3 regions of the uncultured Virgibacillus sp. genome follow, and region 2 is predicted to be linked to each of the others. Evidence: predicted binding sites of a transcription regulator. Region 2 holds the regulator's gene; each other region holds the start of a gene.

Region 1 (3,293 bases), on a different contig from region 2:
ATGCAAATGACCCAACTAAAGTTGCCTTGATTTGGGAAAATGAAGGTGGAGTTCATAAGGAAATTACATACAGTGAATTAATGCGGAATGTAAATAAAATTGGAAACGCTTTCTTAGAAAGTGGCTTGCAAAAAGGAGACAAAATTCTTGTGATGATACCTCGCTTGGTAAAAGCGTATGAGGTCTATTTAGCAGCTCTTAAAACAGGAATCATTATTATTCCAAGCTCAGAAATGCTGAAGACAAAGGACTTACAGTATCGTGTTACACATGGAGGGGTTCGTGGAGTTGTAAGTTATTATCCGTATGTTGAACAATATTATGGTATTAGCGAATATGATCAGTTACAAAAAATTGTAATTGGTGAGCCTGTGGATGGTTGGCTTTTTCTTGAAGGATTAATGGAAGATGCATCAGATCAATTAGAATTGGCATTAACCTGTAAAGATGATATTGCGTTTTTACCGTATACGTCAGGAACAACTGGCAATCCCAAAGGTGTAGTGCATACACATGGCTGGGGATATGCTCATCTGAAAACAGCTGCAAAAAACTGGTTAGCAATAAACGAAGGAGATAAGGTTTGGGCAACAGCTGGTCCAGGATGGCAGAAATGGGTTTGGAGCCCATTATTATCTGTGTTAGGTTCAGGAGCAACAGGATTTATTTATCATGGAAAATTTGACGCGGAAAAATATCTACAGTTACTGCAGGAACAAGAAATTAATGTACTTTGCTGCACACCTACGGAATACCGAATCATGGCGAAACTCGACAATTTGGAAGAATACGAGCTTCCTGCCTTACATAGTGCTGTTTCGGCTGGTGAGCCATTGAATGTGGAGGTAATCAATACATTTCAGCATTATTTTAATGTAACGGTTCGTGATGGGTATGGACAAACGGAGAACACATTACTACTTGGATTTATGAAGAATATGGATGTGAGACCAGGATCAATGGGAAAACCAACTCCGGGTAATGAGGTCGATATTATTGATGAAAATGGTATTCCCGTTCAAGTTGGGGAGATTGGCGATATTGCAGTAAAGCTCGATTGCCCAGCCTTGTTTCGAGAGTATTATCAAGATACAGAACGGACTTCTATGTCAAGACGTGGCGATTACTATGTGACAGGAGATCAGGCTTCTAAGGATGAGGAAGGTTATTTCTGGTTTGAAGGAAGAAGCGATGATATCATTATTAGTTCAGGATATACAATTGGTCCTTTTGAAGTAGAGGATGCATTGGTTAAGCATCCATCTGTCCAAGAATGTGCTGTTGTAGCAAGTCCCGATGAAATACGGGGGAACATTGTAAAAGCCTTTGTGGTGTTACGTCAATCTCAAGCAATAGGATCAGAGTTAGTCAAGGAGTTGCAAGAGCATGTTAAAACTTTAACTGGTCCATATAAATATCCAAGAGAAATTGAATTTATTGATGAATTACCAAAGACTACTTCTGGGAAAACAAGAAGAGTTGAATTACGTAATCGAGAAAAATTCAAGGTAAATGAATAGAAATGGTTAAAGAGGGCTCATATGCTCTCTTTTTTGTAGTCTAGGAAATTATAAAAGGAGTCAGCTGTCCAGAAACTAGGCGATTTCACGAATCGCCCTTTGATAAGTCATCATTGACTCGCAAGCACTCTCCGCTGGCTCGCTCCAGTCGCTACGTTTCTAATCGGGTGCTTTCGCTTTTGTTCCTTCGCATAGCCATGTTTTATAAACTCATTTATGTGGGAATGTTACTAGTGAGCATCGTAAAAAAAATTAATCAAAATGCTTGAAAGTCAAAAAAGGTCAGAGTATAATAATAGTCAAAGGTCAAATATAGTCAAAGTCAAACTTTTAATGATTACAATAAACATATTTCTAAGGAGGAATGGAAATGCTTTGTCAAAACTGTAAACAAAACGAAGCTAGCATTAATGTTGCAATGAATATCAATAGTCAGCATATGCAAATGCACCTATGTAATGAATGCTTTCGTGAAATCCAAGGGCAAATGATGAATTCCAATGACTTCTTCTCACAATCCCCATTTGAACATATGAATGGTTTTCAAGCGAATGGATCTCCGAAAATGGGGACAAGAACAAAACAAAAAAACGGAAACCGAGGTAATGGATTAATTGATCAGCTTGCAAAAAACGTAACACATGCAGCAAGGGCTGGTTTGATTGATCCGGTAATCGGCAGAGATAAAGAAGTCAAACGAGTTGTTGAAACTTTAAATCGTAGAAATAAAAATAATCCCGTATTAATAGGAGAGCCTGGTGTTGGTAAAACTGCGATTGCAGAAGGCTTGGCACTTAAAATTACAGAAGGAGATGTGCCTACAAAATTAATCAATAAAGAAATTTATATGCTAGATGTGGCATCACTTGTTGCTAATACGGGTGTTCGTGGTCAATTTGAAGAACGTATGAAACAATTAATTAACGAATTACAAGAACGTCAAGATGTTATCTTATTTGTTGATGAAATACACCTATTAGTTGGAGCAGGCACTGCAGAAAGCTCGCAAATGGATGCAGGAAATATTTTAAAACCTGCACTAGCCAGAGGTGAATTACAATTAATTGGTGCTACAACATTAAAAGAATATCGTCAAATTGAGAAAGATGCGGCACTAGAACGTAGATTACAGCCCATCATTGTAAAAGAACCTTCAAGTGAAGAAGCAGTTCAGATATTACAGGGTATTAAGGATCGTTATGAGAAATTCCATGAGGTTCGTTATTCTGATGAAGCTATTCGGGCATTTGTAACACTTTCAAAACGATATATTCAAGATCGTTACTTGCCTGATAAAGCGATTGATTTGATGGATGAAGTTGGTTCACGTTTGAATCTAGCTAATGCTTCGAAAGACTCTGATACAATAAACCAACGATTAGAAGAAATTATTAAAGAGAAAGAAGAAGCTGCTGAAAGAGAAGATTATGAACGTGCTGCAAATTTAAGATATCAAGAAATACAGTTGCAAAAACAACTAGATAAAGCGAAAGATGAAGAACAAATTATCGATGTAGATATTTCCGATATTCAATTGATTGTTGAAGAAAAAACTGGGATACCTGTTACAAAGCTTCAAGCTGATGAACAAGAAAAAATGAAAAACATTGGTGAAAACCTAAGTGCAAAAGTGATTGGACAAGATGTAGCTGTAGATAAAGTTGCCAAAGCGATTCGTCGTAGTCGAGCAGGCTTAAAATCAAATTATCGACCAATTGGTTCTTTCCTTTTCGTTGGACCAACTGGTGTTGGTAAAACAGAACTAACAAAAGC
Region 2 (3,293 bases):
ATTTCTCTAATTGTAAACGTTGGCGAATAAGTGATGCTCGTAATATATCACGTTCATTCGCTGTCAATGTCTTTTTGGCATATTGTTGTAGGAATCCTGGCTGAGTAAGTATCATTAATTCATTGAGGATATTTCGTGAAACATTTTTCACAAGGCCTAAATCAATTCCTAGGCGTACATTAGATAAGCATTTAGCAGCTTCTTTCGACTCCATGATCCTAGCATATTCCAAAACACCAAAGGAACGATAAATTCTATCCTCCATTTTGTCACTTGATTGCTCCATTAATTGTTTTCTAGCATATCTTTCATGCTCTATGAGCTGTTTTACGACACTTTGTAAATCCTCCACAATATCTTCTTCTGATTTTCCAAGTGTAATTTGATTAGATATTTGAAAAATATTACCTTGCGCTTCACTACCTTCTCCATAAATACCGCGGACTACAAGCCCTAACTGATTAATGGCAGGTATCATACGATTTATTTGTTTTGTTAAAACAAGAGCTGGTAGATGCATCATGACAGATGCACGCATCCCAGTACCTACATTAGTAGGGCAGCTCGTAAGGTATCCTCTTGTTTCATCAAAGGCATAATTAATTTTTTCTTCTAACCAATCATCAAATTCAAATGCCTTTTGCAACGCCTTAGATAATTGAAATCCTGGAAAGTACAGTTGCAAACGAATATGATCTTCCTCGTTGATCATCAAGGACACCTGTTCATTCTCAGAAATAAGTGTTGCAGCTGACTCTGAGTGCTTTGCCAATAATGGGCTGATTAAATGTTTTTCTACTAATACGCGTTTCTCAACTGCTGATAAGTCCCGGATAGAAATAAAGGAAATATTCTTATACTCGCTAAATGACTGATTTTCATATTTCTCTTTAAAGAAATTCCTTATTTCTTCTAATTGATTTGGCTCAGCAAGAATTGGATAAGCAATATTTGCAAAGTTCCTTGCAAGGCGAATACGACTACTTAGTACAATATCGCTATCTGGTCCTTCCTCCCTCATCCAAGGGCTAATAGCCTTATTCATAAATTGCTGTAGTGTCATGTATGATCACCTGCTCCCGAATCATCTTGCGCATGATTTAACGCTTTAATTTTATCTCTTATTTTAGCAGCCTCTTCAAATTCCTCATTCTCCACCAGCGTTTTTAGTTTTACTTTTAATTCTTCTGCTTGCTTCTTCTTATGCAAATCCCCACCTTGGCGTTTAGGGATTTTTCCGCTATGCTTTGTATTACCAGCATGTACTCGTCGGAAAATAGGGTCCAGACGATGATTAAACGTTTCGTAGCAAAGCGCACATCCAAATTTCCCTATTTGTTTGAATTCCGAGAAGGTCATTTCACATTTAGGACACTGTAGCTCTTTTACTTGCTGATAGGCTGACCCTTGAGGTCCCGCCATATTTGATGTATCAAAGTTAAAGAGCCCAGAAAGTAAATTATGCAATGAATATCCATCTTCTGGATATGTCAAATATCCTTTTTCTTTTGCACAAACTTTACATACATGCACTTCCATCTTTTGTCCCTGAATCAATTGTGTAAAGTGCAGTGTAGCAGGTCGTTCATGACATTCCTGGCATTCCATTTGCATTCCCCCCTACTTATTCAAATACTTTAGCGTATTCAGCATCGTTGTAAGTATGCGCGCACGAATTTCATCTCGTAACGGCAATTGAAATGCGAGTGTATTTCTATCAATAGCACTCAGCATAATTTTTGCTTCGCGTTCTGTAATAAGATTTTCTTCCAATAGCCTTTCTAACACATCGACAGATTTTTGTTGAGAAACTGTTGGATTAATCATTTCAATTATTTCATTGATTAATTCTGATTTATCTTGATGAATTACTCGCATAATACGAATATATCCACCACCACCACGTTTACTCTCCACTATATATCCTTTTTCCACAGTAAAGCGCGTATTAATCACATAATTTATCTGTGAGGGGACACATTGAAATTGATCAGCGATCTCGCTTCGTTTAATTTCAATCACATTTTTTCCTTTAGCCTGAAGTATCTGTTTTAAATAATTTTCTATCACATCTGAAATATTACTCATATGCCCACCCCCTTTTTAGCTGCATCCTTTGACTTTGACTATCTTTGACTTTACCTTTATTATACGTCAAAATCGAGAAGATGCAAATACCTTGTTCTATGTTTATTCTAGACAAAAATCACCATTACGAAACCTATGAATGAACGAGATCTCTATCATTTCTTCTATTAAAAAAAGAACCTTACACCATATTATATGTTGTAAGGTTCTTCTAGCAGCCCCATTTACTTAAGCTCAGATATATTTTTCACATGATCTACTTTAGAAATTTCCTCAAATAAAGAAATTCGATCTAGATCTGGCTTTCTTTCTATTTTAATAAAAATATTTCGCAAGTTGTTTTCTATTTTAATAATCTCTACTTTTTTTATGGTTAAATCGAATTTTTCCAACGCTGAAACAAGCTCATTCACCTTTAGATCGGGTAAGGTGACAATCTCAATTAAGTGGGAAGTCCCCCCCTTTGTAAATAGTCGCTCAAAATTATTAAGAAAAATTAAACTTAGTAAAATGATAAATGTCGTAAAAACAGCAGCTGCGTACATGCCGGCACCAACCACAAGCCCTATACCAGCAACTGTCCATATGGAAGCAGCAGTTGTTAAACCGCGAATTGCGCCACCATAAACAATAATTGTTCCTGCTCCCAGAAAACCTATCCCGCTTATTACATAGGATGGTATTCTCGCAGGATCGAATCGAACGTTATCATACTCCATAAATGACTCAAATCCAAATAAGGAAAGTAGCATCATTAAACAGGCTCCGACCCCAACTAAGATATGTGTGCGAAAACCGGCTGAATGATTCTTTACTTCTCTTTCAAATCCAATTAACCCAGAAAGAACTAACGCAATTAATACACGTAACATAATAAGATAAAAATGATCACCCAATAATTCGTCTAAAAAAGCTTGCAATTTTCGCACCCCCCTATCCATTTTTCCCTTCATTTTACATGAATCTAAATAAAAGGTATAGTGGCATCTTTTTATATTTTTCTCTTATATATATGATTAAACCTTGCTATTTATCATAATACTACTGGCCAAATATTTTACATAAGAACAAATGGAGCGAGTCAACGGAGGTAAAGGAATCACGGTGAGCTTGCGAGCCGATGATGACTTAGATTAGGGTTATTCGTGAAGTTACCTTGTTTCTGGGTGCTAGAGCCGGGTGGACGCGGCTCAACACGCCCATAT
Region 3 (3,293 bases), on a different contig from region 2:
GAATGGAGCGATATCCCTATCCAAGCAAGAATACACCTTAGACGTACAGACGGAGAACGCAGCTATTGCGAGAAGAATTTATACATTAATTAAGTCAACATATGCTCTACCTGTAGAGTTATTAGTACGCAAAAAAATGAAATTAAAGAAAAATAATGTTTATATTGTTCGGCTAAAGGAAGATGTGCGTTCTTTATTAAAGGATTTAAATATATTGCAAGAGCCCTATACCTTTACAAGGAATATATCCGAGAGATACGTAAAAAAATCTTGTTGCAAGCGTGCCTATTTACGTGGAGCGTTTCTTGCAGGTGGCTCCATTAATAATCCGGAGACATCTTCCTATCATTTGGAAGTATTTAACTTTTATCAGGAGCATAATGATGCACTTTGTGATTTACTTAATGCGTTTGATTTACATGCTCGTAAGCTGGAAAGGAAAAATGGATATATCGTATATATGAAAGAAGCAGAAAAGATTACGGAATTTCTTAGCATTATCGGTGCACATAATGCTTTATTTAAGTTTGAGGATGTACGAATTGTGCGTGATATGAGAAACTCTGTTAATCGACTTGTTAATTGTGAAACGGCTAATTTAAATAAAACGATTGGTGCAGCATTTCGTCAAATAGAAAACATTAACCTAATTGAACGTACAGTTGGTTTAGATCAGTTACCGGAAAAACTCAGGGAAATCGCAGTTTTACGTGTAAAACATCAGGATGTCTCCCTAAAGGAGCTTGGTGAATTAGTTACAAGTGGTAAAATATCAAAATCAGGTGTAAACCATCGCTTGAAAAAAATCGATGCTTTTGCTGAAAAAATTAAAAAAGGTGAAGTTTTACAGTAATTGTTTAATTTGATTACCATTCATGATATAATACGGATAATTTAAAATCTTGTAGTTTAATGTAGCCCTTCGTGATTCAGTGGGAAATTCCACTGAATCACCATATTTCGTTCTATTTATGTAATATTTGATAGCGTTTTCATCTAAGGGGAGGATGAGGTATTTGGTTGAGAGGTCAATTAAGGTGGAACTGACAACTGGCTTACAAGCGAGACCTGCAGCAGAATTTGTACAGGAGGCTAACCGATATACATCTCATATATTTCTTGAGAAAAATGGTAAAAAAGTGAATGCAAAGAGTATCATGGGCTTGATGAGCTTAGCGATAACTACTGGAGAACAGATTACGTTGATCGCAGAAGGAGCAGATGAAGAAGCAGCATTGTCACAACTTACTTCCTTTGTTGCCAAAAAGTAATAAAAAATCCCTTTCTTTTTGTGAAAGGGATTTTTTGAATAAAACTATTCTGGTTTACGTTCCATTATTTTATCAATCAGACCATACTCAACAGATTTATGAGCTGACATAAAATTATCGCGATCTGTATCTCGCTCGATAACATCTATTGGTTGACCAGTACGCTCTGAAAGAATTTCATTAATTTTTTCACGCATTTGGATGATTCTACGTGCGTGAATTTCAATGTCTGTAGCTTGGCCTTGTGTCCCTCCAAGCGGTTGGTGAATCATAACTTCACTGTTTGGTAATGCAAAGCGTTTCCCTTTTTCACCTGCTGCAAGTAAGAATGCACCCATAGATGCTGCCATCCCTGTGCAGATTGTGGAGACGTCAGATTTAATAAATTGCATGGTATCATATATAGCCATACCAGCAGTGATAGATCCACCTGGTGAATTAATGTATAACGAGATATCTTTTCCTGGATCCTCTGCTTCAAGGAATAGTAATTGTGCTACAATGGAATTTGCCACATTATCATCGATGGCACTCCCTAGCATAATGATACGATCTTTTAGTAAGCGTGAGTAAATATCGTAGGCACGCTCTCCACGATTTGTTTGTTCAATAACTGTAGGTATTAAATTCATGTAAAATCCTCCCTTATCTATTCGAATATCCATTAGATCGGATATATTTATCATAACTAATAGGTCAAAAAAGGTCAAACAAAAAGTTTAACTCGTAACCAATGAAAATACACTTCCATCATTCCCATAATTGTCAAAAATAAACCTATGATAACTAAAAATACTTGTGTAACTACTAATATGACGTTATAATATTCTATGTGTCTTAATTAGTGAATAGTACATGCGCCCGTAGCTCAGGGGATAGAGCAACGGTTTCCGGTACCGTGAGTCGGGGGTTCGAATCCCTCCGGGCGCGTAATTATGATCGTAGAAGAAGATAATAAAATAAGTAATAAAACACGTATAAATCTTGAAGTATCAAGATTTATACGTGTTTTTTGTTTGCAATATTTTTTGCAATTTTTTCAGTTAGAAACAGATTAAGATTTAAATGAAGTCAATTTCATTAACCATCCAGCCTATTAAATATAGAATAATTTATATGTTAATAGTGGAATACAGTTGATTTTCACTACAGCCGGACGAGTGCAGTCCGCGGAAGCCTTGTCTTTTTAATTCCTGCGTGTGTCTTAGTTGCACATGTATTCAAGCAAGCGTAGTTACCTTTAATCTTAATAAGTAGAAGCTGTGTCATACCTTCACGAACGATTGTCCTTGTATTTTTGCGAATAAACCGGGGATAATCTACAAAAATTAAGATCATTACTCGAAAATGGAGTTGGATCATATGTCGAATAGAAGTCAAATACCTCGAGAAGAAGGAATAGATCATACTTTAAGTCTTATAAGAGAAGGATATAGGTATATCTTAAATAGACGTCAAATTTTTAGTTGTGATATTTTCGAGACAAGGCTAGTTGGAAAAAAAGCGATTTGCATGGGAGGTAAAGAAGCAGCAGAAATATTTTATGACAACGAGAAATTTAAAAGAAAAGATGCAGCTCCTAATCGGGCAGTACAAACATTATTCGGTAAGAATGGAGTTCAGGCTTTAGATGGACAAGCCCATAGACAACGTAAGGAAATGTTTATGTCGATCATGTCTTCCAATGAACTGGACAGATTGACTGGAATTATAAGAAAACAATGGAAGTTAGCGGTAGATAAATGGGTGCAAATGGATAAGGTTATTTTTTATGAAGAAGTTAAGGAAATTATGTGCAGAACAGCCTGCGAATGGATAAGTATACCCGTGTCAGCAAATAAAGTAAAAGGGGTAACGAAAGATTTAGGGGCAATGTTCGAGTCAGTAGCAGCTATTGGCCCCACCCATTGGCTAGGAAGGAATGCTAGAAATCGTATAGAAAAGTGGGTAGGGAAACTCGTTGAAGAGATTCGTGATGGAAAAGTGAATGTATCTGAAAATAGTATTTTGTACAAATTTATT

The links. The regulator CtsR, encoded in region 2, represses protease genes until heat stress. The targets are predictions, from matches to a motif close to ATGGTCAATAAAGGTCAAACA.
Region 1: Q1A47_RS08535 (ATP-dependent Clp protease ATP-binding subunit) is a predicted target of CtsR. The motif match lies at 1,789-1,809, and genes of this name have one in related genera.
Region 3: clpP (ATP-dependent Clp endopeptidase proteolytic subunit ClpP) is a predicted target of CtsR. The motif match lies at 1,964-1,984, and genes of this name have one in related genera.

What each region holds. Positions count from the first base shown of each region.
Region 1 covers NZ_CANMAB010000029.1:1,474-4,766, forward strand. Annotated here, with positions in the region: gene Q1A47_RS08530 (acyl-CoA synthetase MbcS) at 1-1,520, shown strand, start outside; gene Q1A47_RS08535 (ATP-dependent Clp protease ATP-binding subunit) at 1,891-3,293, shown strand, end outside.
Region 2 covers NZ_CANMAB010000004.1:76,884-80,176, forward strand. Annotated here, with positions in the region: gene Q1A47_RS02110 (protein arginine kinase) at 1-1,063, opposite strand, end outside; gene Q1A47_RS02115 (UvrB/UvrC motif-containing protein) at 1,060-1,608, opposite strand; gene Q1A47_RS02120 (CtsR family transcriptional regulator) at 1,621-2,088, opposite strand; gene Q1A47_RS02125 (MgtC/SapB family protein) at 2,313-3,008, opposite strand.
Region 3 covers NZ_CANMAB010000010.1:41,191-44,483, reverse strand. Annotated here, with positions in the region: gene whiA (DNA-binding protein WhiA) at 1-853, shown strand, start outside; gene Q1A47_RS04035 (HPr family phosphocarrier protein) at 1,017-1,271, shown strand; gene clpP (ATP-dependent Clp endopeptidase proteolytic subunit ClpP) at 1,316-1,903, opposite strand; tRNA gene Q1A47_RS04025 (tRNA-Arg) at 2,129-2,201, shown strand; gene Q1A47_RS04020 (cytochrome P450) at 2,634-3,293, shown strand, end outside.